DNA from 2 places in the Cupriavidus sp. GA3-3 genome. Region 1 is predicted to be linked to the other one. Evidence: riboswitches for the same ligand, from Rfam matches in the RefSeq annotation. Region 1 holds a riboswitch; the other holds the start of a gene.
The links. Region 1 has a riboswitch for glycine ahead of gcvT (glycine cleavage system aminomethyltransferase GcvT). Riboswitches for the same ligand answer to the same signal wherever they lie in the genome.
Positions count from the first base shown of each region.

Region 2: it holds a riboswitch for glycine, as region 1 does, so the genes downstream of both, C265_RS28925 (D-amino acid dehydrogenase) here and gcvT (glycine cleavage system aminomethyltransferase GcvT) in region 1, are expected to answer to the same signal.

Region 1 is NZ_KB944486.1:52,797-63,900, reverse strand. It holds gene C265_RS20915 (L-serine ammonia-lyase) at 1-787, opposite strand, end outside; gene gcvP (aminomethyl-transferring glycine dehydrogenase) at 932-3,862, opposite strand; gene gcvH (glycine cleavage system protein GcvH) at 3,963-4,343, opposite strand; gene gcvT (glycine cleavage system aminomethyltransferase GcvT) at 4,434-5,561, opposite strand; glycine riboswitch at 5,660-5,785, opposite strand; glycine riboswitch at 5,807-5,894, opposite strand; gene C265_RS20895 (glycine zipper 2TM domain-containing protein) at 5,972-6,199, opposite strand; gene C265_RS20890 (UvrD-helicase domain-containing protein) at 6,483-8,579, shown strand; partial or broken gene C265_RS20885 (ATP-binding protein) at 8,636-8,830, shown strand; gene C265_RS20880 (ABC transporter substrate-binding protein) at 8,816-9,946, opposite strand; gene hemN (oxygen-independent coproporphyrinogen III oxidase) at 10,123-11,104, shown strand, end outside.
Region 2 is NZ_KB944504.1:83,509-94,612, reverse strand. It holds gene C265_RS28925 (D-amino acid dehydrogenase) at 235-1,503, opposite strand; glycine riboswitch at 1,560-1,678, opposite strand; glycine riboswitch at 1,679-1,777, opposite strand; gene C265_RS28920 (TonB-dependent receptor) at 1,934-4,261, shown strand; gene C265_RS28915 (sialidase family protein) at 4,287-5,510, shown strand; gene C265_RS28910 (hypothetical protein) at 5,507-6,010, shown strand; gene C265_RS28905 (tripartite tricarboxylate transporter substrate binding protein) at 6,036-7,025, opposite strand; gene C265_RS28900 (tripartite tricarboxylate transporter substrate binding protein) at 7,087-8,067, opposite strand; gene C265_RS28895 (GntR family transcriptional regulator) at 8,094-8,843, opposite strand; gene C265_RS28890 (amidohydrolase) at 8,963-9,817, shown strand; gene C265_RS28885 (LysR family transcriptional regulator) at 9,840-10,760, opposite strand; gene C265_RS28880 (NAD(P)-dependent alcohol dehydrogenase) at 10,853-11,104, shown strand, end outside.

The DNA of each region.
Region 1 (11,104 bases):
AGAGCGGGTCGGACAGGGTGCGCTCGGCGCGCTCGGTCAGGCTGCGGAACAGCTCCGGCGCACGGCGCTTGACCCTGAATGGCCCCGGCAGCTCGCCGTCGGTGCGGCAGCCGCGCGCCACGCACGCCTGCATCACATCCCAGATATGCAGCAGGCCGCTGGTGACTTCCGCCTCGCTGCGCCAGGTCAGCTCGTTTTCCATCATCAGCCGCGCGATGCTCTTGCCACTGGCGGTGGCCATCTCCAGCATGTCCTTGCCGCTGCGGAACGGGTGCGGCAGCTGCTGCGCGGCATTGAGCACCTGCGTATTGGGTGCGCCCGCGGTCACGACGAAGCCGCCGCCGACCGACAGGTAGCGCGCCTCGCGCAGCGATGCACCGCCGGCGTCGAAGGCATGAAACTTCATGCCGTTGGGGTGCTCGGCCATCGCTTCGCGCCGGTAGAAGGCGATGTGCTCCTTCTCGACAAAGGGCACGACATGCTGGCCCAGCAGGGACAGCTCGCGGCCCGCGCGCAGCGCGGCCAGGCGCGTGTCGATCGAATCGGGATCGATGGTGTCGGGGGCTTCCCCCATCAGGCCGAGGATCACGCCCTTGTCGGTGCCGTGGCCCTTGCCGGTGGCGCCCAGCGAGCCATAGAGCTCGGCACGCACGCTCGCCACCTGCGGCAGCAGGCCGTCGCGCTCAAGCCCCTGCGCGAACATCAGCGCAGCGCGCATCGGGCCTACGGTATGCGAGCTCGACGGGCCGATGCCCACCTTGAACAGATCAAAGACGCTGACTGCCACGGAATGTCTCCAGCAATGGGATGGCCCTGAAGAGGCTCTTCTTGGTCGGTTGGCGTGGCTGCGGCGGGCACCGCGACACCGCGATGCCCGTCATCTCGAGCATAGTTCGTTGGCGGGCCGCCGCGGCTGCGGCGGCGCTACGCCTCAGTCCACCACGTAGTCGCTGACCGGCACGCAGGCGCAGAACAGGTTGCGGTCACCATACACGTTGTCGGCACGGCCGACCGGCGGCCAGTACTTCTGCGTGCGCAGCGATGCCACCGGGTACGCGGCTTCCTCGCGCGTGTACTTGTGGGTCCACTCGTCGGCGGTCACCACCGCGGCCGTGTGCGGCGCGTGCTTGAGCGGGTTGTCGTCGCGGTCGAAGGTGCCGTCGGCAACGCGGCCGATTTCCTGGCGGATCGCGATCATCGCGTCGATAAAGCGGTCCAGCTCGTGCAGCGCCTCGCTCTCGGTCGGCTCGATCATCAGCGTGCCCGGCACCGGGAAGCTCATGGTCGGGGCGTGGAAGCCGTAGTCCATCAGGCGCTTGGCCACGTCTTCATTGCTGATGCCGGTGTCCTTCTGCAGCGGGCGCAGGTCCAGGATGCACTCGTGCGCGACCAGGTCGTGCTGGCCGGTGTACAGCACCGGGTAGTACGGGGCCAGGCGCTTGGCGACATAGTTGGCCGCCAGGATCGCGTTCTCGGTGGCGGCGGTCAGGCCGGCCGAACCCATCATCGCGATATACATCCACGAGATCGGCAGGATGCTGGCCGAGCCGAACGGCGCCGCCGAAACGCCGCCGATGCCGCGGTCGTCGCGGCGATAGCCGACGCTGTCCTGGTTGGGCAGGAAGTCAGCCAGGTGCGCGCCGACTGCAACCGGGCCCACGCCCGGGCCGCCGCCGCCGTGCGGGATGCAGAAGGTCTTGTGCAGGTTCAGGTGCGACACGTCGCCGCCGAACTGGCCCGGCGCGGCGGTGCCGACCATGGCGTTCATGTTGGCGCCGTCCACGTACACCTGGCCGCCGTGCTGGTGCACGATCTCGCAAATCTGCTGCACGCCCTGCTCGAACACGCCATGCGTGGACGGGTAGGTGATCATGATCGCCGCCAGGTTCTTGCTGTGCTGCTCGGCCTTCTTCGCCAGGTCTTGCAGGTCGACGTTGCCGTCCTCATCGCAGGCTACGACCACCACCTTCATGCCGGCCATCTGCGCCGACGCCGGATTGGTGCCGTGTGCGGACGACGGAATCAGGCAGATGTCGCGATGGCTCTCGCCGCGGCTGGCGTGGTAGGCGTGGATGATCAGCAGGCCCGCGTACTCGCCCTGCGAGCCGGCGTTGGGTTGCAGGCTCACCGCGGCGTAGCCGGTGGCGGCGCACAGCATGGCCTCGAGCTGGTCGATCATCTCGCGGTAGCCCACGGTCTGGTCCAGCGGCGCGAACGGGTGGATCTGGCTGAATTCGGGCCAGGTCACCGGGATCATCTCGCTGGTGGCGTTCAGCTTCATCGTGCACGAGCCCAGCGGGATCATGGTGCGGTCCAGCGCCAGGTCCTTGTCGGCCAGCATGCGCAGGTAGCGCAGCATCTCGTGTTCGGCGTGGTGCGTGTTGAACACCGGGTGGGTCAGGTATTCGCCGGTGCGTGCCAGTTCGGAGGGGAAGCCGTCCTGCGCGACGGCCTCGAGCTTGTCGAAGTCCACGTCCGCGGGCAACGGCTTGCCCTGCATGAATACTTCCCATAGCGCGACCACGTCGGCACGGGTAGCGGTCTCGTCCAGCGAGATGCCGACGCGCGTGGCGCTGATATGGCGCAGGTTGATGCCGCGCGCGGTGGCCGCGGCATGGATGGCATCGGTGTTGAAGCCGGTTTCCAGCGTCAGCGTATCGAAGAAGCTGGCGTTGGTGCGCGCGAAGCCGAGCTTTTCCAGGCCGGCGGCCAGCGTCGCGGTCAGGCGATGCACGCGCTGCGCGATGCGCTTCAGGCCCTGCGGACCGTGGTAGACGGCATACATCGAGGCCATTACGGCCAGCAGCACCTGCGCAGTACAGATGTTCGAGGTGGCCTTCTCGCGGCGGATATGCTGCTCGCGCGTCTGCAGGGCCAGGCGATAGGCCTTGTTGCCCTGCGCATCGATGGTCACGCCCACCAGGCGGCCCGGCATCGAGCGCTTGAAGGCGTCCTTCACCGCCATATAGCCGGCGTGCGGGCCGCCGAAGCCCAGCGGTACGCCGAAGCGCTGCGAGTTGCCCACGGCCACGTCGGCGCCCCATTCGCCAGGCGCGGCGATCAGCGTCAGCGCCAGCAGGTCGGCGGCAGCCACCACCAGGCCGCCGGCGGCGTGCACGGCGTCGGCGATGGCGCGGTAGTCGTTGACGTCGCCGTTTACGCCCGGATACTGCAGCAGCACGCCGAAGGCGTTGGCCGCGGCGGCATCGGCGGCGGGGCCGACCTTGACTTCGATGCCCATCGGCAGCGCGCGCGTGCGTACCACTTCCAGCGTCTGCGGCAGCACGTCGTCGGCCACGTAGAAGGTGTTCGAATCGTGCTTGTTCACGCGCTGCAGCAGCGTCATGGCTTCGGCCGCGGCAGTGCCTTCATCCAGCATCGACGCATTGGCGATATCCAGCCCGGTCAGGTCGGTGACCATCTGCTGGAAGTTCAGCATCGCTTCCAGGCGGCCTTGCGAGATTTCCGGCTGGTAGGGCGTGTAGGCGGTGTACCAGGCCGGGTTCTCGAAGATATTGCGCAGGATGACGCCGGGCGTGACGGTGTTGTAGTAGCCCTGGCCGATAAAGCTCTTCAGCACCCTGTTCTTGCCTGCCAGCCCGCGCAGCCTTGCCAGCGCGGCTTCCTCGCTCAGCGGCTCGGTGAACTCGCCCATCGGCATGCCGTCGCGGCGGCGGATGGCGGCGGGGATGACGGCGTCGATCAGCGCGGCGCGGCTGTCATAGCCGAGCACCTTCAGCATGTGCTGCTGTTCGGGGGTATCGGGGCCGATATGGCGGGCGGCGAAGGCGTCGCGCGCCTCCAGTTCGGCCAGCGTGGGCCGGTTCACTTGGGCGGCGTTCATGGGAAGCGGGGCGTTCATTGGCAAGAACCTCGTGGGGTGCGCGCCGGCCGGTGGTCAGCCGGGACGGCGCGCGTCAGTCTGCAGTGGCCGGTCCAACCATGGACCGGCGCGGCCGGCGTCAGGCGCCGACGCTGGCCTTATAGGCGTCGGCCGACATCAGGCCGTTGACGTCGTCGCCGTTGGCCGGCTTGAGCTTGAACAGCCACGCGTCGAAGGCGTCGGCGTTGACGCTCTCCGGGGCAGCCGTGGCGGCCTCGTTGACGGCGATCACTTCGCCGGCCACGGGGGCGTAGATGTCGGAAGCGGCTTTTACCGATTCCACCACTGCCAGCGCGTCGCCGGCACCGACCGACTTGCCCACTTCGGGCAGTTCCAGGAAGACGATGTCGCCCAGCGCGTCCTGCGCATGGTCGGTGATGCCGATGGTGAGCGTGCCGTCGGCTTCGACGCGTACCCACTCATGCGACTCGGTGTACTTGAGGTCAGCGGGGAAATTCATGAAGGTTCTCCGGATACAGATTTGTTTCTTGTTGGGTGATGCCTGCCCGGCGAAGCTGCCGGCAGGCGAGGGCGACCGTTGGTATGAGCCTCAGCTCACGAGTGCCTTGCCATTACGCACAAACGGCAGTTTAACCACAGTCGCGTTGAGTTTGCGGTCGCGGATCTCCACCTGCACGGTATCGCCCACGGCGACATCCTTGGGCAGTCGGGCAAAGGCGATGGACTGGGACAGCGACGGGCTGAAGGTGCCGCTGGTGATTTCACCGTCACCGGCCGGCGTGATCACTTTCTGGTGGGCGCGCAGGACGCCGCCTTTGTCACGCAGGATCAGGCCGAGGAATTGCTGGCGCGAACCGGCCGCGGCCAGTGCCGCCTTGCCGGTGAAGTCACGCTCGCTCTGCAGGTCAACGGTCCAGGCCAGGCCCGCATCCAGCGGCGAGGTGTTGATATCCATGTCCTGGCCGTACAGGTTCATGCCGGCTTCCAGGCGCAGCGTGTCGCGCGCGCCCAGGCCCGCCGGGCGCACGCCGGCGGCGTTCAGCTTTTCCCAGACGGCGGCGACGTTCTCGGCCGGCACCACCAGTTCGAAGCCGTCTTCGCCGGTGTAGCCGGTGCGCGCCACCATGATCTCGCCGAGGGCCGGGTCCTGGACCACGGCGGCGTTGAAGGGCTTGAGCGTGTCCGACGGCTGGGTCGAGGGGAAAGTGCTCCACACTTTGGTGCGGGCGTTGGGCCCCTGCACGGCGACGATCGCCAGAGGCTGCACGCCTGCAGGCGCAACGTCCTCGCGGCGCGGCGTGATGGTCACATCGCTGCCGGTGGCGGCATTGCGCGCGCGGATCCATTCGATGTCGCCCAGCGCGGTGCTGGCGTTGACGACCAGGCGGAAGCGGTCCTCGGCAAAGAAGTAGACGATCAGGTCGTCGATCACGCCGCCTTTCTCATCCAGCATGCAGGAGTAGAGCGCCTTGCCCGGGGTCTGCAGCTTGTCGACATTGTTGGCCAGCAGGCCGCGCAGGAAGCTGCGGGTATTGGCGCCGGCGAGGTCGACCACGCACATGTGCGACACGTCGAACATGCCGGCGTCGGTGCGCACAGCATTGTGTTCTTCGATCTGGGAGCCGTAGTTGACCGGCATGTCCCAGCCGCCGAAATCAACCATGCGGGCGCCGAGGGCGCGGTGGATGGCGTTGAGGGGCGTGGCCTGGAGCGTCATGGAATCCTCTGGGGCAGTCTCGGTTGGCGAAAACAAAAAAGGGCCATCCGCCGCAACGCTCGCCGCGCCTGAATGTGGCGTGGCAATCCGCTGCGGCGGATGACCCCTCTGTCCTCGATACCTGAGAGATTACAAGGCGGATCCTGCCGGACCCCGTCCTCGTGCGCCCCTTCGGTGGGCACGCTCGCCACGAATGGCGGGTGCCGCTCTCCAGAGTTCGGCATGCATCGTGTGCATATTGCATGCCGATCCGATCGGTCCGTGGTGCCTGAGAGTTTTCGGGTGATACCCCTTCGGCGGCGCAGGCGATGCGCGCTCTCCCGGTCGGATGCGCGCAATGTACGGGAGGCCCCGGCCTTTGTCAAACGGGCCAGGGGAGCCTGCCGTACCTGTCGCTGCGGTGGTCTGGCTTACTTCTTCTTGTCGTCGGTGACAACGTTACCGATCACGCCGCCCACGGCCGCGCCACCCAGCGTACCCAGCGCGCTACCGTCGGTGAGGATGGCGCCGCCCACGGCGCCCGCGCCCGCGCCAATGGCGGTATTACGCTGCTTCGGGGTCATATCCGCGCAACCGGCAAAGGCCGCGACGGTCACGCCGATCAGGGTCACCTTGGTCAAAGTCTGCAGGGTTTTCATTATTGGCTCCGATGTGATGATTCAAGCATGTCAACCCCGCCGCGCAGGCCAGGGGGACATACTAGTTAGAGCGTTTGGTTGCGCGATTGGCTCCGGCCTTTACGAAGTGTTACGCCGTTGACACAACCGGCCGTGTCAACGCGGCTTGCGCTGACTGACCTGCCGCGGCCAGCGTGTTAACATCGGCAGCTTTGCCGCCGTGCCCGTTTCTTGGGTGCTGGCGTGTCCCGCCTGGCCTTCCGCTGTTCCTGCCGATTTCCCTGCCTCCAACCGCATCCCACGCATGACCCATGGCCTGAACTCCGCCCAATCCGAAGCCGTCCGCTACCTGGACGGCCCTTGCCTGGTGCTGGCCGGGGCGGGCTCCGGCAAGACCCGGGTGATCACGCAGAAGATCGCGCATCTGATCGAGGACAAGGGCTTCGAGCCGCGCCATATCGCCGCCGTCACCTTTACCAACAAGGCCGCCAAGGAGATGCAGGAGCGCATCGGCAAGCTGATGGAGGGCAAGACTACGCGCGAGGGCAAGCGCATTCCGCTCAAACAGCTGACGGTCTGTACCTTCCACTCGCTCGGGGTGCAGATCCTGCGCATGGAGGCCGAGCACGTGGGCCTGAAGCCGCAGTTTTCGATCATGGATTCGGACGACTGCTTCGGCCTGATCCAGGAGCAGCTCGGCACCACCGACAAGAAGCTGATCCGCGGCGTGCAGGGCACGATCTCGCTGTGGAAGAACGGCATGGTCGATCCGGAGGCAGCGATCGCGCAGGCCGCCAATGCCGACGAGCACCAGGCCGCGCTGGTCTACCGCAACTACGTGGCCACGCTGCATGCCTACCAGGCGGTGGATTTCGACGACCTGATCCGCCTGCCGGCCGAACTGTTCGCGCGCAATGAAGCGGTGCAGCTCAAGTGGCAGAACCGCCTGCGCTACTTCCTGGTCGACGAATACCAGGACACCAACGCCTGCCAGTACCAGTTGCTCAAGCTGCTGGCGGGCGGCTCGCACCTGCGCGCGCCGGCCTTTACCGCGGTGGGCGACGACGACCAGGCCATCTACGGCTGGCGCGGCGCCACGCTGGACAACCTGCGCGGGCTGCAGACCGATTTTCCGGACCTGAAGGTGATCAAGCTGGAGCAGAACTACCGCTCCACCGTGCGCATCCTGGAAGCGGCCAACGCGGTTATCGCCAACAATCCCAAGCTGTTCGACAAAAAGCTGTGGAGCGAGCACGGCATGGGCGACCCCATCGCCATCCACCCGATGAACGACGAGGAGCACGAGGCCGAGTCGGTGGTGTTCCGCCTGTCCGCGCACAAGTTCGAGCGCCGCGCGCAGTTCCGCGACTACGCCATCCTGTATCGCGGCAACCACCAGGCGCGGCTGTTTGAGCAGATCCTGCGGCGCGAGCGCATTCCCTATGTGCTTTCAGGCGGCCAGAGCTTCTTCGACAAGGCCGAGATCAAGGACATCTGCGCCTACCTGCGCCTGATTGCCAATCCCGACGACGATCCCGCCTTTATCCGCGCCATCACCACGCCGCGCCGCGGCGTGGGAAACACCACGCTGGAAGTGCTGGGCACCTTTGCCGGACAGGCCAAGGTGTCGCTGTTCGAGGCCGCGATGATGGGCGGTATCGAAGGCAAGCTGCAGCCGCGCCAGCTGGAGCCGCTGCGCGTGTTCTGCGAATCGATGGTACGGCTGGCCGACCGCGCGGCCAAGGATCCCGCCACCGTGGTGCTGGACGACCTGATGGAAGGGATCCACTACGAGGCCTACCTGTACGACAGCTTCGACGAACGGCAGGCGCAGTCGCGCTGGACCAACACGCTGGAATTCCTGGACTGGCTCAAGCGCAAGGGCACCAAGCCCGAAGGCGCCGAGGGCGAGGAAGCCACCGGTTTCGACAATGCCGACGGCTTCGGCAGCGAAGGCAAGAACCTGCTGGAGCTGACCCAGACCGTGGCGCTGATGAGCATGCTGGAAGGCCGCGAGGAAGATCCCGACGCGGTGCGGCTGTCCACGCTGCATGCGTCCAAGGGGCTGGAGTATCCGCACGTGTTCCTGGTCGGTGTGGAGGAGGGCATCCTGCCGCACTGCCGCGAAGACGAGGACATGAGCGACGAGAAGATCGAGGAAGAGCGGCGGCTGATGTATGTCGGCATCACCCGCGCCCAGCGCAGCCTGCATGTCAGCTGGTGCAAGAAGCGCAAGCGTGCGCGCGAAACCTACTCGTGCCAGCCTTCGCGCTTTATCGGCGAGATGAAGCTGGAGGAGGCGCCTGCGCCGGTGGATGAAACCCCGGCGATGAGCCCCAAGGACCGGCTCGGCGCGCTCAAGGCACTGCTGGGAACCGGCGGCAAGACGGCCCCGGGCTGAACGGGGCGCTACAGTCCCGATACAAAGGCATACCAGCTGACAAGACGCCGGGTGCAGGCATACCTGGTATGGCGGCTGTGCTGCTCGAGCCGTTCTACTGCGTCGAATCCTCGCGCAGCCGCGCCACCGGCGGGGTCGGCATGGGGTTGTCGATCGCGGCCGACATTGCCGCGCGCCATGGCGGCGAGCTGACCCTGAGCAACCGCCCCGAAGGCGGCCTGCCCGCGCGCCTGTCCCTACCGCGCGGCTGACGCCGCCAGCGTGACGTACTGCGAGCCGCGCTGCCCGTGCGTGAAGTCGAGCGGGAAATCGCCCACGTCCACGCGCCCCTGCAGTGCCCGCCGCATCTCGGCCGCGCCGCTGCCGCGCAGGCCGGCCAGCGCGCGCGCCAGCCATGCCGCGCCGATATAGCCGGCCAGCGTGGCCGGCGACGGCGGCTCATCCAGGTATTGCTTCATGCGCGCCACGTGTTCCTTCACCACCCGCAGCGTGGCCTGTTGCGGCCCGGGCGCGACCTGGGTCAGCACCATGCCGCCGTTGTAGCCAGCGCCCAGGATTTCGCGCGCGGCGGTGGCGCTGACCGACGACAGCCCGACCAGGAAACCGTACCAGCCCTGCACCGCCAGCGCGCGGCCCAGTCCGGCGTAGGCGAGGGTATCGCCCGCCACGATCACCGCGCCCGGGCGGGTGGCGGCGATGCGCCGGGCGGCGGCCTCGGGATTGGCGTCGAGCGGCACCGCGCGCGTCCCGGTCTGCGCCTCCAGCCGGGCCAGCGACGGGGCGGCGAAGTCCGGCGCCAGGGCCAGCGCGATGCTGGTCATGCCGTAGCTGCGCAGCTGGCGTACCGCCGCGTCCAGTTCGGCCTGGTAGTCGGCACGGGTGAACCAGACGTTGTCGGCCGTCAGCGCAAGGCCCGACAGCGGCGCCACGATCTGCACGCCGCGCCGGCCCAGCTCGGCCGATGCCGCCAGCGCCGGCAACAGCCGGTCGCCCGGGCCGAACAGCAGCTCGGCGCGGTCGGTATCGGCCAGCGACACCGCCTGCGCCAGCGCGCGGCGCGGGTCGGGATCGGCGTCGCGGACCACGTGCGCGATGCGCACCGGGCCGTTGCCGGCGTTGACGGCGTCGAACATGACCTTGGCCCCGGCCAGGTAGTCGCGCGCAAGGTCGGCTTGTGCGCCGCCGCGGTCGAGCAGGTGGCCGACCACGATCGTGCGGCGCGCCTGCGACAGTGCTGGCCAGGCGGGCAGGGCCAGGGCCGCGCCGGCGGCGGCAAGCAGGCGGCGCCGGTGCCGGGCCGGTGCTGCCAGGTGCCTGCGCAGCGGTAGGTACGGCGGAAACATCGGAGTCTGGTCGGGAGTTGGCATTGCAGGGGGCAGGTGACGCGCGGGCCGGCGGTGGCGCGCAGCGTATCCGCCGCACATGACACCAATGTGACGCCTGCCGCCCGCAGGGTCCAATGCCCGCGCTTGACGGCGGTCAACGCGTCGGCGGCGGTGCGGCCCTACGATGGGCCGTCATACACTCATACCCCCGCGCCCCCATGATCCCGTCTGCCATAACTTCCCCTGCGCCCGACCGCCGCGCGCTGTCCGACTTCCGTGCGCTGGCCGGCCGCATCGACGGCAACGGCCCGCGCTATACCTCGTACCCGACGGCCGACCGCTTCCACAACGGCCCCGACCTGTCGCTGTACCACGACGCACTGGCCGCCTGCCGCGCCGACGCGCCGGCGCCGCTGTCGCTGTACCTGCATATCCCGTTCTGCGAGAACATCTGCTACTACTGCGGCTGCAACAAGATCATCACGCGCGACCATGGCCGCAGCGCCCGCTACGTCAACTACCTGGGCCGCGAAATGGCGCTGGTGGCAGACCGGCTCGGGCCGCGCCGCCAGGTGCTGCAGTCGCACTGGGGCGGGGGCACGCCGACCTTCCTCGACCCCGGCGAGATGCGCCGCGTGATGGCGCTGCTGCATGAGCATTTCGAGCTGGCGGCCGAGGGCGAGCATTCGATCGAGATCGATCCGCGCCGCGTCGACCACGCCCGCATGGCGCTGCTGGCCGAACTGGGCTTCAACCGCGTCAGCCTGGGCGTGCAGGATTTCGATCCCAAGGTCCAGCAGGCCATCCATCGCATCCAGCCCTTCGAAGAGACCCGCGCCGTGGTGGATGCCGCACGCACGCTGGGTTTCCGCTCGGTCAGCCTGGACCTGATCTACGGCCTGCCGCACCAGACCGCGGCGCGCTTTGGCCGCACCATCGATCAGGTGCTGGCGCTGCGCCCCGACCGGCTCTCGGTCTATAGCTACGCGCACCTGCCGCATGTGTTCAAGCCGCAACGCCGCATCGATGAAAACGCCTTGCCGCCCGCCGGCGAGAAGCTCGACATCCTGGTCTCCACCATCGAGCGGCTGAGCGCCGAGGGCTACGTCTACATAGGTATGGACCATTTCGCGCTGCCCGACGACGACCTCGCCGTGGCCCAGCGCGAAGGGCGGCTGCAGCGCAACTTCCAGGGTTACT
Region 2 (11,104 bases), on a different contig from region 1:
TCGACACGAATCAGCATGCAGCGAATCTGTTCTTTGTTGGCTGGTTCGTGTCTATGGTCGCAGCCTCATTAATTGGTGGATGGCTTGGGTATTCATCCGGGCGAAAATAGGGCACAAATCCACTATTTTTCAAGCGTATACATGCGCCGCGCCATGATTCCATCATGGCGCGGCGCTGTTCGAGCACGGTGGCCCTATCTTACAAATGGGAGAGGGGAGAAAACACCCGCGAACTCAAGCCTTGGCCAATGCCATCGGCGCACCCGCCGCGACTGCCACCCTCGCGCCGAGATGCTGGTCGACAACCCCTGCCACCATATCCGCCGTCACCGCCGACAAAGTCCACCCCAGGTGCCCATGCCCGGTGTTGTAGAAGATGCATGCCGCACGCCCGCGCCCCACGCGCGGCAGCATATCCGGCATCATCGGCCGCAGCCCGGCCCAAGGCACCACGCTGCGCGTGCTGACGCCGGGGAAGCACTGCTGCACCCATTCCACCAGCGGGCGGATGCGGTCGGCGCGGATATCGCGGTTGTAGCCGTTGAACTCGGCGGTGCCGGCCACGCGGAAGCGGTCGTCGCCCAGGCGGCTGGTGACCAGCTTGGTTTCGTCGTCGAGCAGGCTGACCACCGGTGCGGCGGCGCGGCTGGCCTCATCGGTCAGGTTGACCGTGATTGAATAGCCCTTGACCGGATAGATGTTGACGCGGTCGCCCAGCCCCGCGGCCAGTGCGCGGCTGGCGGTGCCGGCGCAGATCACGGCGCCGTCGAAGGTGGAGGTGGCCGTGTCGGCTCCGTCCTGCACGGTCACGGTGGCGCGCCTGCCGTCGGTCTTCACCGCCCGCACGTCCTGGCCGTACAGGCAGCGCACGCCCAGCCGATCGATGGCTGCGGCCAGGCCGCTGGTGAACTTGTGGATGTCGCCGGTGGAATCGCTCTCGGTGAAGTAGCCGCCGTAGTACGAGCCGGCCAGCGTCGGCTCGATCGCGCGCATCTCCTCGGGCGTCACGGCGCGCCGTTCCAGCCCGCCCTGCGCCAGCAGTGCCGAGACCCGGCCGGCATGCTCGAAGCCGGTCTTGTCGCGGTAGATATGGAGGATGCCTTCCTTCTTCAGGTCGAAATCGATGCCTTCCTGCGCCGCCCAGGCGAACAGGTGCTCACGCGCCGCGATGGCCAGGCGCGCGGTCTCGATGGTGTTGCGGCGGTAGTGGGGGATCGCGGCGATGAACTCGGCGAACCAGGACAGCTTGTGCCAGCTGGGCCGGGGATTGACCAACAACGGGGCGTCGTTGCGCAGCATCCATTTCATGCCCTTGACGAGGGTCGACCAGTGGGTCCAGACCTCGGCGTTGGAGGCCGACAACTGGCCGCCGTTGGCGAACGAGGTCTCCATGGCGGCATAGCGGTGCCGTTCGAACAGCGTGACGGAGAATCCGCGCCGGGCCAGCGCGTAGGCCGTGGTGACACCCGTGATGCCACCGCCGATGACAGCGATTGATTTCATGATCTGCAGGTTCCAGGAACGTCGATGGTGGGAGCCCGGACGCAATATGCGTGGCGGACGCCCCCTCTGTTCTGGACCTGAGAGATTCACGCCACCCGGCCGCGAGGGCGGGGCGCGCTTGCTCCTTCGGTATGCCGGCGGACGATAGCGTCCGGCATTCTTCAGAGTGCACTGACTGGTGATGCCGGTCCTTTTGCCTGAGAGTTTCCGGGGCGGTTGCTCCTTCGGCGCTGTCCGCGGCGGGCGCCGCGACAGTCTCTCCCTGCATCACATTGGCTTGACGCCAATCCGGGCAATGTAGTGACAAGGCTCGACGTTGGATATGCGGGTTAACGCTTAGGCAGCCTGCCGCCCGCGTCGCTATGTCGCATCGGCCTGCGCCCCCGTGCCCCATAAAATGTCAGCGCTCGCTCTCGGGGAGAGGCGCCGTATGCTGCGCTCAGGTGGAGTGAGTCGAAAAAGACGACAACAAGGTTTTCCAGTGAAGAAGAATCGCATTGCACTGGCCGTTTCGGCGGTGCTGATGGGCCCCGCCGTCGCCGCCGCCCAGGTGGTGGACGCGCCCGAGCCGCTGCAGGAGGTGGTGGTCTCGGCCAAGTCGGAGCGCGCCGAGACGCCGGCCATACCGCCCAACACGCCCTCGCCGTCCTACGGCATCAGCCGCCGCCGCATGGCCGACTTCAATGTGGTGAACACGGAAGACGCCCTCAAGTACGCGCCCAACCTCGCCGTACGCAAGCGCTTCATCGGCGATATGAATTCGATCATCTCGGTGCGCAGCACCAGTTCGCGCCAGTCGGCGCGGGGGCTGGTCTATGCGGACGGCCTGCTGCTGTCCAACCTGCTGGGATCGGACTTCAGCTTCCCGCCGCGCTGGTCGCTGGTCAACAGCGCCGAGATCGAGCGCATGGATGTGCTGTACGGCCCGTATTCGGCGCTGTATCCCGGCAACTCGCTGGGCGCGACGGTGCTGATCACCACGCGCACGCCGGAGAAGTTCGAGGGCGATGCCAGCGTGCAGCTGTTCACGCAGCGCTTCAGCCTGTATGGCACGCACGACAACTTCAATGGGGTCCACGCCAACGCCTATGTGGGCGACCGCGTCGGCCCGTTCTCGTGGCTGGTCAGCGTGGACCGGCAGGACAGCAAGAGCCAGCCGCTGAGTTTCTATACCGCGGCGCGCTCCACGGCCCGTGCCACTTCCGCCGACAAGCCGGTCACCGGCGCGCACTTCGACCAGGACCAGACCGGCCGCGAGCGCGTGGTGATGGGCGTGAACAGCGAGGGCGTCACGCATACCGTGCAGGACCAGCTCAAGCTCAAGCTCGGCTACGACATCACCAATACCCTGCAGGCGCAGTTCACCGCGGCCTACTGGCAGCAGGACCGCTCCAGTGCCACCGGCAGCTACCTGCGCGATGCCGATGGCAATGTTGTGTCGAGCGGTCCCGTGAATATCGGCGGTTATCGCTATGTGATTCCCGCCAACGCCTTTGCCCCGAGCAATGGCGAGGACGCGCGCTGGCTCTATGGCCTGTCGCTGCGTACGCGCAACGAGACCGGCTGGAATTTCTCGGGCGTGGCGTCGCTGTTCGATGTCAGCAAGGACATCAGCCGCAGCGCCAACACCGTCGGCAGCGGGCCGGGCACGGTGACCTATGGCGACGGCACCGGCTGGCGCACGCTCGACCTGAAGGCCGACTACCGCCCGCGGCAGCTGCAGGGCGGGCACTGGGTCACGTTCGGCTACCACTATGACAATTACCGGCTGAGCAACACCACCTACAACACCTCGGACTGGCAGGCGACCACCATCAGCGCCTTCAGCAACGCCTTTGCCGGCAAGACCGAGACCCAGGCGCTGTATGCGCAAGACGCCTGGTACTTTGCCGAGGACTGGAAGCTGATCCCCGGCGTGCGCTACGAACACTGGCGCGCCTATGACGGCAGCCGCAGCCAGCCCGGCGTGGATATCGGCTACCCGGTGCGCAGCGAATCCAACTGGTCGCCCAAGCTGGCGCTGGAGAAGGCATTCGGGCAGGACTGGCTGGGCCGGCTGTCGCTTGGCCAGGCCTATCGCTACCCGACTGTCAGCGAGCTGTTCCAGGGCCGCATCACCGGGACCGCGTTGATCAACAACGATCCCAACCTGCAGCCCGAGCGATCGTTCTCGAAGGACCTGACCTTCGAGCGCACGTTGGATTCGTCGTACTTCCGGGTCTCGGTGTATGAGGACGATATCCGCGATGCCCTGGTCAGCCAGACCAACACCACGGTATTCCCGACTGTCACCAGCTTTCAGAACGTCGACCGCGTGCGCACCCGCGGCATCGAGCTGGCCTATGACGCGCGCGATGTGTTCGTCAGCGGCTTCGACCTGTCGGCCAGCGGGGCCTACAACCATTCGAAGACGCTTGAGAACGCCATCAACCCGGCCTCGGTGGGCAAGTACTTCTACCGCATCCCCAGGTGGCGGGCCAACCTGATGGGCACCTATCGCATCACGCCGGCCTGGGCCGGCACGCTGGCCATGACCTATTCGGGGCGGCAGTACAATACGCTCGACAATTCCGACGTCAACCCCGACACCTTCGGCGGCACCAGCAGCTTCCTGACCTTTGACGTCAAGCTGACGTACCGGCCCGCGAAGAACGTGCGCCTCGGGCTTGGCATCGACAACCTTACCGACCAGCGCTACTACGTCTATCACCCGTATCCGGGCCGGACGTTCTACGCCGAGGCGAAACTCTCCTTCTGAGCACGTGAACAGGCTGACCACAACCATGCAAGGCGTTCGCCCCGGTTTCCGCTTGATCGTTGCCGGGCTGATGATGGCCGGTGCCGCGCTGGCCGCGACCGCGCAAACGCACGGCGATCACAGCGGCCACGGCGCGCAGGCCAAGGCCGCGAAGATGAGCGAGCTGGGCACCGGCGCCGCGTTCGATCGAAACGGCAAGCTATGGGTCGCCTACAAGGACGGCCCTTACGTCGCGGTACGTGCATCGACCGACTACGGCCGCAGCTTCGGGCCGGCGCAGCATGTCAACAGCGTGCCGGAGCAGGTCGCCGCCGATCACGAAAGCCGGCCCAAGGTCGCCACCGGGCGCGACGGCGATATCTTCGTCACCTGGACCCAGCCGCTGCCCAAGCCGTGGACCGGCTTTATCCGCTTTGCGCGCTCCACCGATGGCGGCAAGTCCTTCGCCGAACCGCTGACGGTGCATGCCAACCGCGACCAGATCGCCCACCGCTTCGACGCCATCGCGGTGGACAATGCCGGGCGCGTCTTCGTCAGCTGGATCGACAAGCGCGACGTGGTTGCCGCCGAGGCGCGCAAGCAGCCGTACGCCGGCGCCGCGGTCTACTACGCGGTCTCGGCCGATCACGGCAAGACCTTCCAGGGCGACTACAAGGTCGCCGACCAATCGTGCGAATGCTGCCGCATCGCGCTGTCGCCCACGCCCGACGGCAAGATGCTGGCGCTGTGGCGCCATGTATTCCCGCCCAACGCGCGCGACCACGCGCTGGCGCTGCTGGGCACCGACGGCAAGGCCACGCCGGTGCAGCGCGCCACCTTCGACGACTGGCGCATCGATGCCTGTCCGCACCACGGCCCCGGCGCTTCGGTGGCGCCCGATGGCACGGTGCACATGATCTGGTTCAACGTGCGCGAAGGCAAGCCCACGGTCTCGGTGGGGCGCTGGAAGGACGGCAAGCTGCAGGCACAGCGCCCGCTGGATGATCCGCGTGCGCAGCATGCCGACATCGTCGCGCTGAACGACAACGAGATCGCGGTGGCCTGGAAATCGTTCGACGGCCGGCAGACACGGCTGTCCGCCATGCTGTCGCACGATGGCGGCAAGACCTGGCAGACGCGCAAGCTGGCCGGCACGGAGCGCGACTCGGACCAGCCGCACCTGCTGCAGCACGCCGGCCGCGCCTACGTGCTGTGGCGTACCGAGGCCGAGGGCTTCCAGGTGTTCCCGCTGGGCAAGGAGGGCGCATGATGCCATCCCGCCGCAAGCTGCTCGCCGCTGCAGTCCTGACCCTGGCGATGACTGCCGCCAATGCCGGCAGTCAACCGGCCGAGCGCGTTGCCGTGTTCGCATCGGCCAGCGCCGCCCAGCTCGCAGCCAGCCAGCAGGGCAAGCCCTTTGTGCTGGTGGTGTGGTCGCTCGACTGCGTCTATTGCAAGCGCAACTTCGACACCATCGGCAAGCTGCGCGCGCAGCATCCAAACCTGCGCGTCGTCACGCTGGCGACGGACAACCCCGACGCGCTGCCACAGGTGCAGCAACTGCTCCAGCGCGTCAGGCTCACGCGCAACGCGTGGGTGTTCGGGCACGAGCCGCAGGAGCGGCTGCGCTATGCGGTCGATCCGGACTGGATGGGCGAGATGCCGCGCACCTACTTCTATCGCGCCGATGGCCAGCGGCAGGGCGTGTCCGGCGTGATCAGCGACGCCGACTGGGGCAAGCACCTGCGCTGGGCTGGCATCGCCGGCTGAGGCTGTGCCGGGAGCGGCTGTCCGCTCAATCCGGCTTGATCCCAGCGCGCGCAATGATGGGCTTCCAGCGCTGCTGCTCCTGCGCGATAAAGCGCGAGAACTCCGCCGGCGTGTCGCCCACCACAATCGCCGCATCCGCGCTCAGGCGCTCGACCGACGACTTGCTCTTCACTGCTTTCACGGTGGCGTCCGCCAGCTTGTCGGCGGCCGCCTGGGGCAGAGATGCCGGTGCCAGCAGGCCATACCACTGCGTCATCTCGAAGCCGGGATAGCCTTGTTCCGCAACCGTTGGCACGTCAGGCAGCTGGGCAATGCGCTGGGTCGTGCCGGTGGCGATGCAGCGCACCTTGCCGGCCTTGATGAACTGGATGATCGCCGGCGCGCCGACCGCGGCCGCGTCCAGCCTTCCGGACAGCAGGTCAGTGATCTGCGGGCCGCTGCCGCGATACGGCACATGGGTGATGAAGGTGCCGCTCGCGGCTTTCAGGTATTCAAAGGCCAGGTGGCCGGCGCTGCCGTTGCCGGCCGAACCGTAGTTCAGCTTGCCAGGCTTGCTCTTGGCCAGCGCCACGAACTCCTTCAGGTTCTTCGCGGGCACGTCGGGGTGGACCACGTACAGGCTCGGCACCTTGGACAGCAGCGAGATCGCGCGGAAGTCCTTGACGGGGTCGTAGGGCAGCTTCGGGAAGATAAACGGATTGACCGCCAGCGTGCCGATATGGCCGAGGATCAGCGTGTGGTTGTCATCGGCGCGCGCGACTTCGGCCATCGCGATATTGCCGGCCGCGCCGGGCTTGTTCTCGACGAAGACTGACACGCCTAGCAGCTTGGTCAGCTCCGCCGCGGTGGAGCGCGCCACGATCTCCGAGCTGCCGCCCGGCGCGAACGGCACCACCAGCCGGATCGGCTTGGCCGGCCAGGCCTGTGCGCGGGCCAGTGTTGGTGCCAGCGCGCACGCGCCCAGCGCGGCGGTGGTCTTGAGCAGATGGCGGCGAAGGGGATTTATCGGGGTCATGTATTTCTCCTCAAAGTTCTGTAGCTGGGCCGTGGTGGGGCAGAGTCGGTGCCAATTGGTGCTATTCGGGCTTGATGTTGCCGTCCCGGATGACCTTGGCCCATAGCCGGGCCTGCCCGTCGATGAATTGCCGTGCCTGTGCTGGCGGCGCAGCCACGACCTCGCCGCCCAGCTCGGCCACGCGTTGCCGGATCTCGGGGCTGGTCATGACTTTCCGCAGGGCGTCGGCGAGCTTCGCTGCGATCGGGTCCGGCGTTGCGGCGGGCAGGAAGGCCGCGTTCCATTCATAGACCTCGTAGCTCGCCACGCCGGCTTCCTGCATGGTGGGCACGGACGGCAATGCCTGGGTGCGGGCATGGCTGGTCACCGCCAGCGGCTTCAGCTTGCCGGCCTTGATGTGCTGCAGGCTCGAAGCGACGTTGGCAAAGAACAGCGGCACCTGGCCGGCGATGACATCGGTCATGGCGGGGCCGCCGCCCTTGTAGGGCACATGCAGTAGATCGACCCCCGCGCGCTGCTCGAACAGCACGCCGGCCAGATGCTGCGCCGAGCCATTGCCCGAGGACGCAAAGGCGACCGAGCCTGGCTTTTGCCTGGCCATGGCCAGGACGTCGCTGACCTTGCTGGCGGGGAAGCCCGCCGTGGCCACCAGCACGTTGGGATAGCGCGCCAGCACGCCGACCGGCCGGAAGGCCTTGTCCGGATCGTAGGGCAGGCGCGGATAGAGGCTGGGATTCACCGCATAAGAGGAGGCATCGACCATCATCGTGTAGCCGTCCGGTGCCGCCTTGGCGACATAGGCGGCACCGATCTGCCCGCCGGCACCCGGGCGGTTCTCGACGACGACGGTCTGGCCCAGCTCGCGCCCGAGGCCCGGCGCGATCAGCCGTGCCATCAGGTCCGCGCCGCCGCCCGGCGGATATGTCACCACGATCGTGATGGGCCGTGCCGGCCAGGCCGCGGCGGTGTCGGCGGCCTGCGCCAGCGTGGTGGTGGCGATCATGGCAGCGACCGTGGCGGCGATCGCGTGGCGTGCGTGCATGGGTCTGTCTCCTCGGGTGCGGTCCGTCAGCGGACGTCCGCGGTATAGCGAAAGGCAAAGGCGTCGCCCCGCGTCAGCCGGTATTCGATGCAGTTGCCGCCCAGGTCGAAGGCATGCCGGGTCACGACCGCGCACGGATGCGCATCCGGCAGGTCCAGCAAGGCGGCCTCGTCTGCTGCCAGCGTGCGGAAGGTCACTTCGTCAACGGCGCGATGGACCGTGATGCCGCAGGCGCTGCCCAGCAGCGGGTAGAGCAGGTCGCCCCATTGCGCCGGCGGGAGTTGCTGCAGGGCTTCGCAGCGCGGCAGCGGCAGCCAGATCGATTCCAGCAGCCGGGGCGTGTCCTCCAGCCAGCGGCGGCGCGAGATCGCCAGCCCGCGCGCGCCGGTCGGCAGCCCGAAGCGGGTTGCCATGGCCTTGTCCAGGCGCACGGCGCGGCACGACAGGATTTCCGAGCGCGGCACCGCCGGCGCGCCATCGACGCCGCCGAAGCGGAAAAACCGCATCAGGCTGGCCCCGCTCAGTCCCTTGCGCACAAAGGTGCCCTTGCCCTGCACGCGCTCCAGCAGGCCCTGCTGGACCAGCACGGCGATGGCCTGCCGGATGGTGCCCAGCGCAATGCCGAACTCCCTGGCCAGCGCGCCTTCCGCAGGGATGGCGCTGCCGGGCGTCCACGCGCCCGAAACAATATTTGCCTGCAGTTCCGCCGCGATCTGGCCGTAGCGGCTCAGGCCAGCGGCGGTGGTTGTAGTCTGGAGCAGCGCGTTGTCTGGCATGCCGAACCCGTGCTAAATTGATGTCGATGTCATCTAGAGGACTAGAATACTGACGCGGATACGGATGCCATATCCGGATATACCCGCGCCACTGAGCCGCGCCACGGAGGGGCTGACTGATGAGCAAGCGCGCTTTGCCGCTGGTGGATACCCACTTCCACGTCTTCGATGCCGGAGCGGCCGTGCCATCGGCCCGCTACCGGCCGCCCTATGCCGCTGACCTGAAGGACTGGCACGCCCGGCTTGCCGGATTGGGGGACATGTATGGGGTGGTGGTGCAGACCAGCTTTCTCGGCACCGACAATGCGGCGCTGCTGGCCGCGCTGCAGGCCATGCCCGGGCGCTTGCGCGGCGTCGCGGTGGTCGGCCCTGAGGTAACGGATGCGGAACTGGCTACGTTGCACGCGGCCGGCGTGCGGGGCATCCGCCTGAACCTGTACGGCGATCCGGACTGGCAGCGCATCGCCACCGTGCCGTGGCGCGGGCTGTTCTCCAGGATCGCCGGGCTCGGCTGGCATGTCGAGCTCCATACCCGCAACGGCGATGGCGCCATGGTGCTGGCACAGCTTGACGCGGCCCTTGGCGATACCGGCGCGCCGGTCGTGCTTGACCACTTTGGCCGGCCCGGCCCCGCAGGAACCGCGGACGCGATCTTTGACGTGGCCTCTGCCGTGCGCGCGCGCCGCCAGGTCTGGGTGAAGATCAGCGCGCCGTACCGGCTTGCATCCCCTCAGGACTGGCACGGGCTTGCGCAGAGATGGCGCGAAGTCGTGGGCGATGACCGCTTGCTGTGGGGCAGCGACTGGCCATGGACCAACCACGAGGCGCCGGCTCGGGTCGACGAGTGCCGGATGCTTGCCGCATGGCCGGGACAAGGGGCGCCCGGTGACAGCGAGGAGGCCGGCGCGGCCTTGTCCGCTGCGCTCCGGTGGCGGAACGCGGCAGCGTTGTACGGGTTTGCGGTGAAGGGATAGCGGGCGGCTTGCGCCGCCGGCTTCAATCCAGCGCCAGCACCCCGGGAATCGCCTCCACCAGCAAATCGATCGTCACCCTCAGCTTGTGCGGCAGGAAACGGGTGCGCGGCCACACCAGGTGCAGCGGGGTCCGGATCACCGAGGCTTGCGGCAGCACGCGCACCAGCGTGCCCTGGTCCAGCGGCTCCCGCACCAGCCACAAGGGGACATTGACCAGGCCCGCGCCTCGTATGGCTGCCGCGGCGATGGTGTCGATATCGTCAAAGCCGAGACGGTGAGCCAGCTCAGGCCGCGCGATATTGCCGTCGGGCCCGGCCAGTGACCAGGGCACGGACTGGCCGCCATGCATGTAGACGAGGCAGCGGTGCGAGGCCAGGTCGGCAATGCTGGCCGGCGTGCCATGCTTGCGCAGGTAGCCGGGCGCGGCACAGAGCACCATCGCCTGCATGCCCAGCGGACGTGCCACCAGCATGTCGCTGTCCGGCAGGCGCCCGCTGCGGATGGCCAGGTCGATGCCGTCGTCGGCGAAGTCGGCCAGCCGGTCGGTGAAATTCCCTTCCAGCCGCAATTGCGGATGACGGTCTGCCAGCTCCAGCAGCAGCGGCGCCACATGGTGGCGGCCGAACACTACCGGGGCACTCACGCGGACGCGGCCGGCCACTTCCCTGCGCCCGGCTTCCAGCATGTGCTGGGCGGCATCCAGGTCTTCCAGCGCCTGGGCACAGCGTTCGTAGAAGGCCTGACCATCGTCGGTCAGCGCCAGGCTGCGCGTGGTGCGCACGAACAGGCGCGTGCCGACGCGAGCCTCAAGCCGGGCGATGGCCTTGCCGATGGCCGAGCGCGTCAGCCCAAGGCGCGCCGCGGCCTGGGCAAAGCTGCCGGCCTCCGCGGCGGCAACGAAGGCGGAGATCCCGGCCAGCCGGTCATGGGTAATTGGTTCCATAAGATCTACATGAGAAGGACATCGATTGCCCAATGGCGCTGGTAGGGAATCAGTATAGTGGGTTCACCGTTTTCAACAGACCGGAGTACCCCATGACTTCCTCCATGCAGCGCTGGCAACTGTCCGCTTTCGGCCGCAACAACCTGCGTCGCGTCGAAGCGCCCATTCCCGTGCCCGGTCCCGGCGAGGTGCTGGTGCGGGTCCATGCCGTGGCCTTGAACTACCGCGACCTGCTGATCATCCAGGACGGCATGGGCATGCCCGTGCAGCCGCCGCTGGTTCCCGGGTCGGACATGCGCGGCGAGGTGGTGGCGAGTGGCGATGGTGTAGCCGACTTTGCCCCT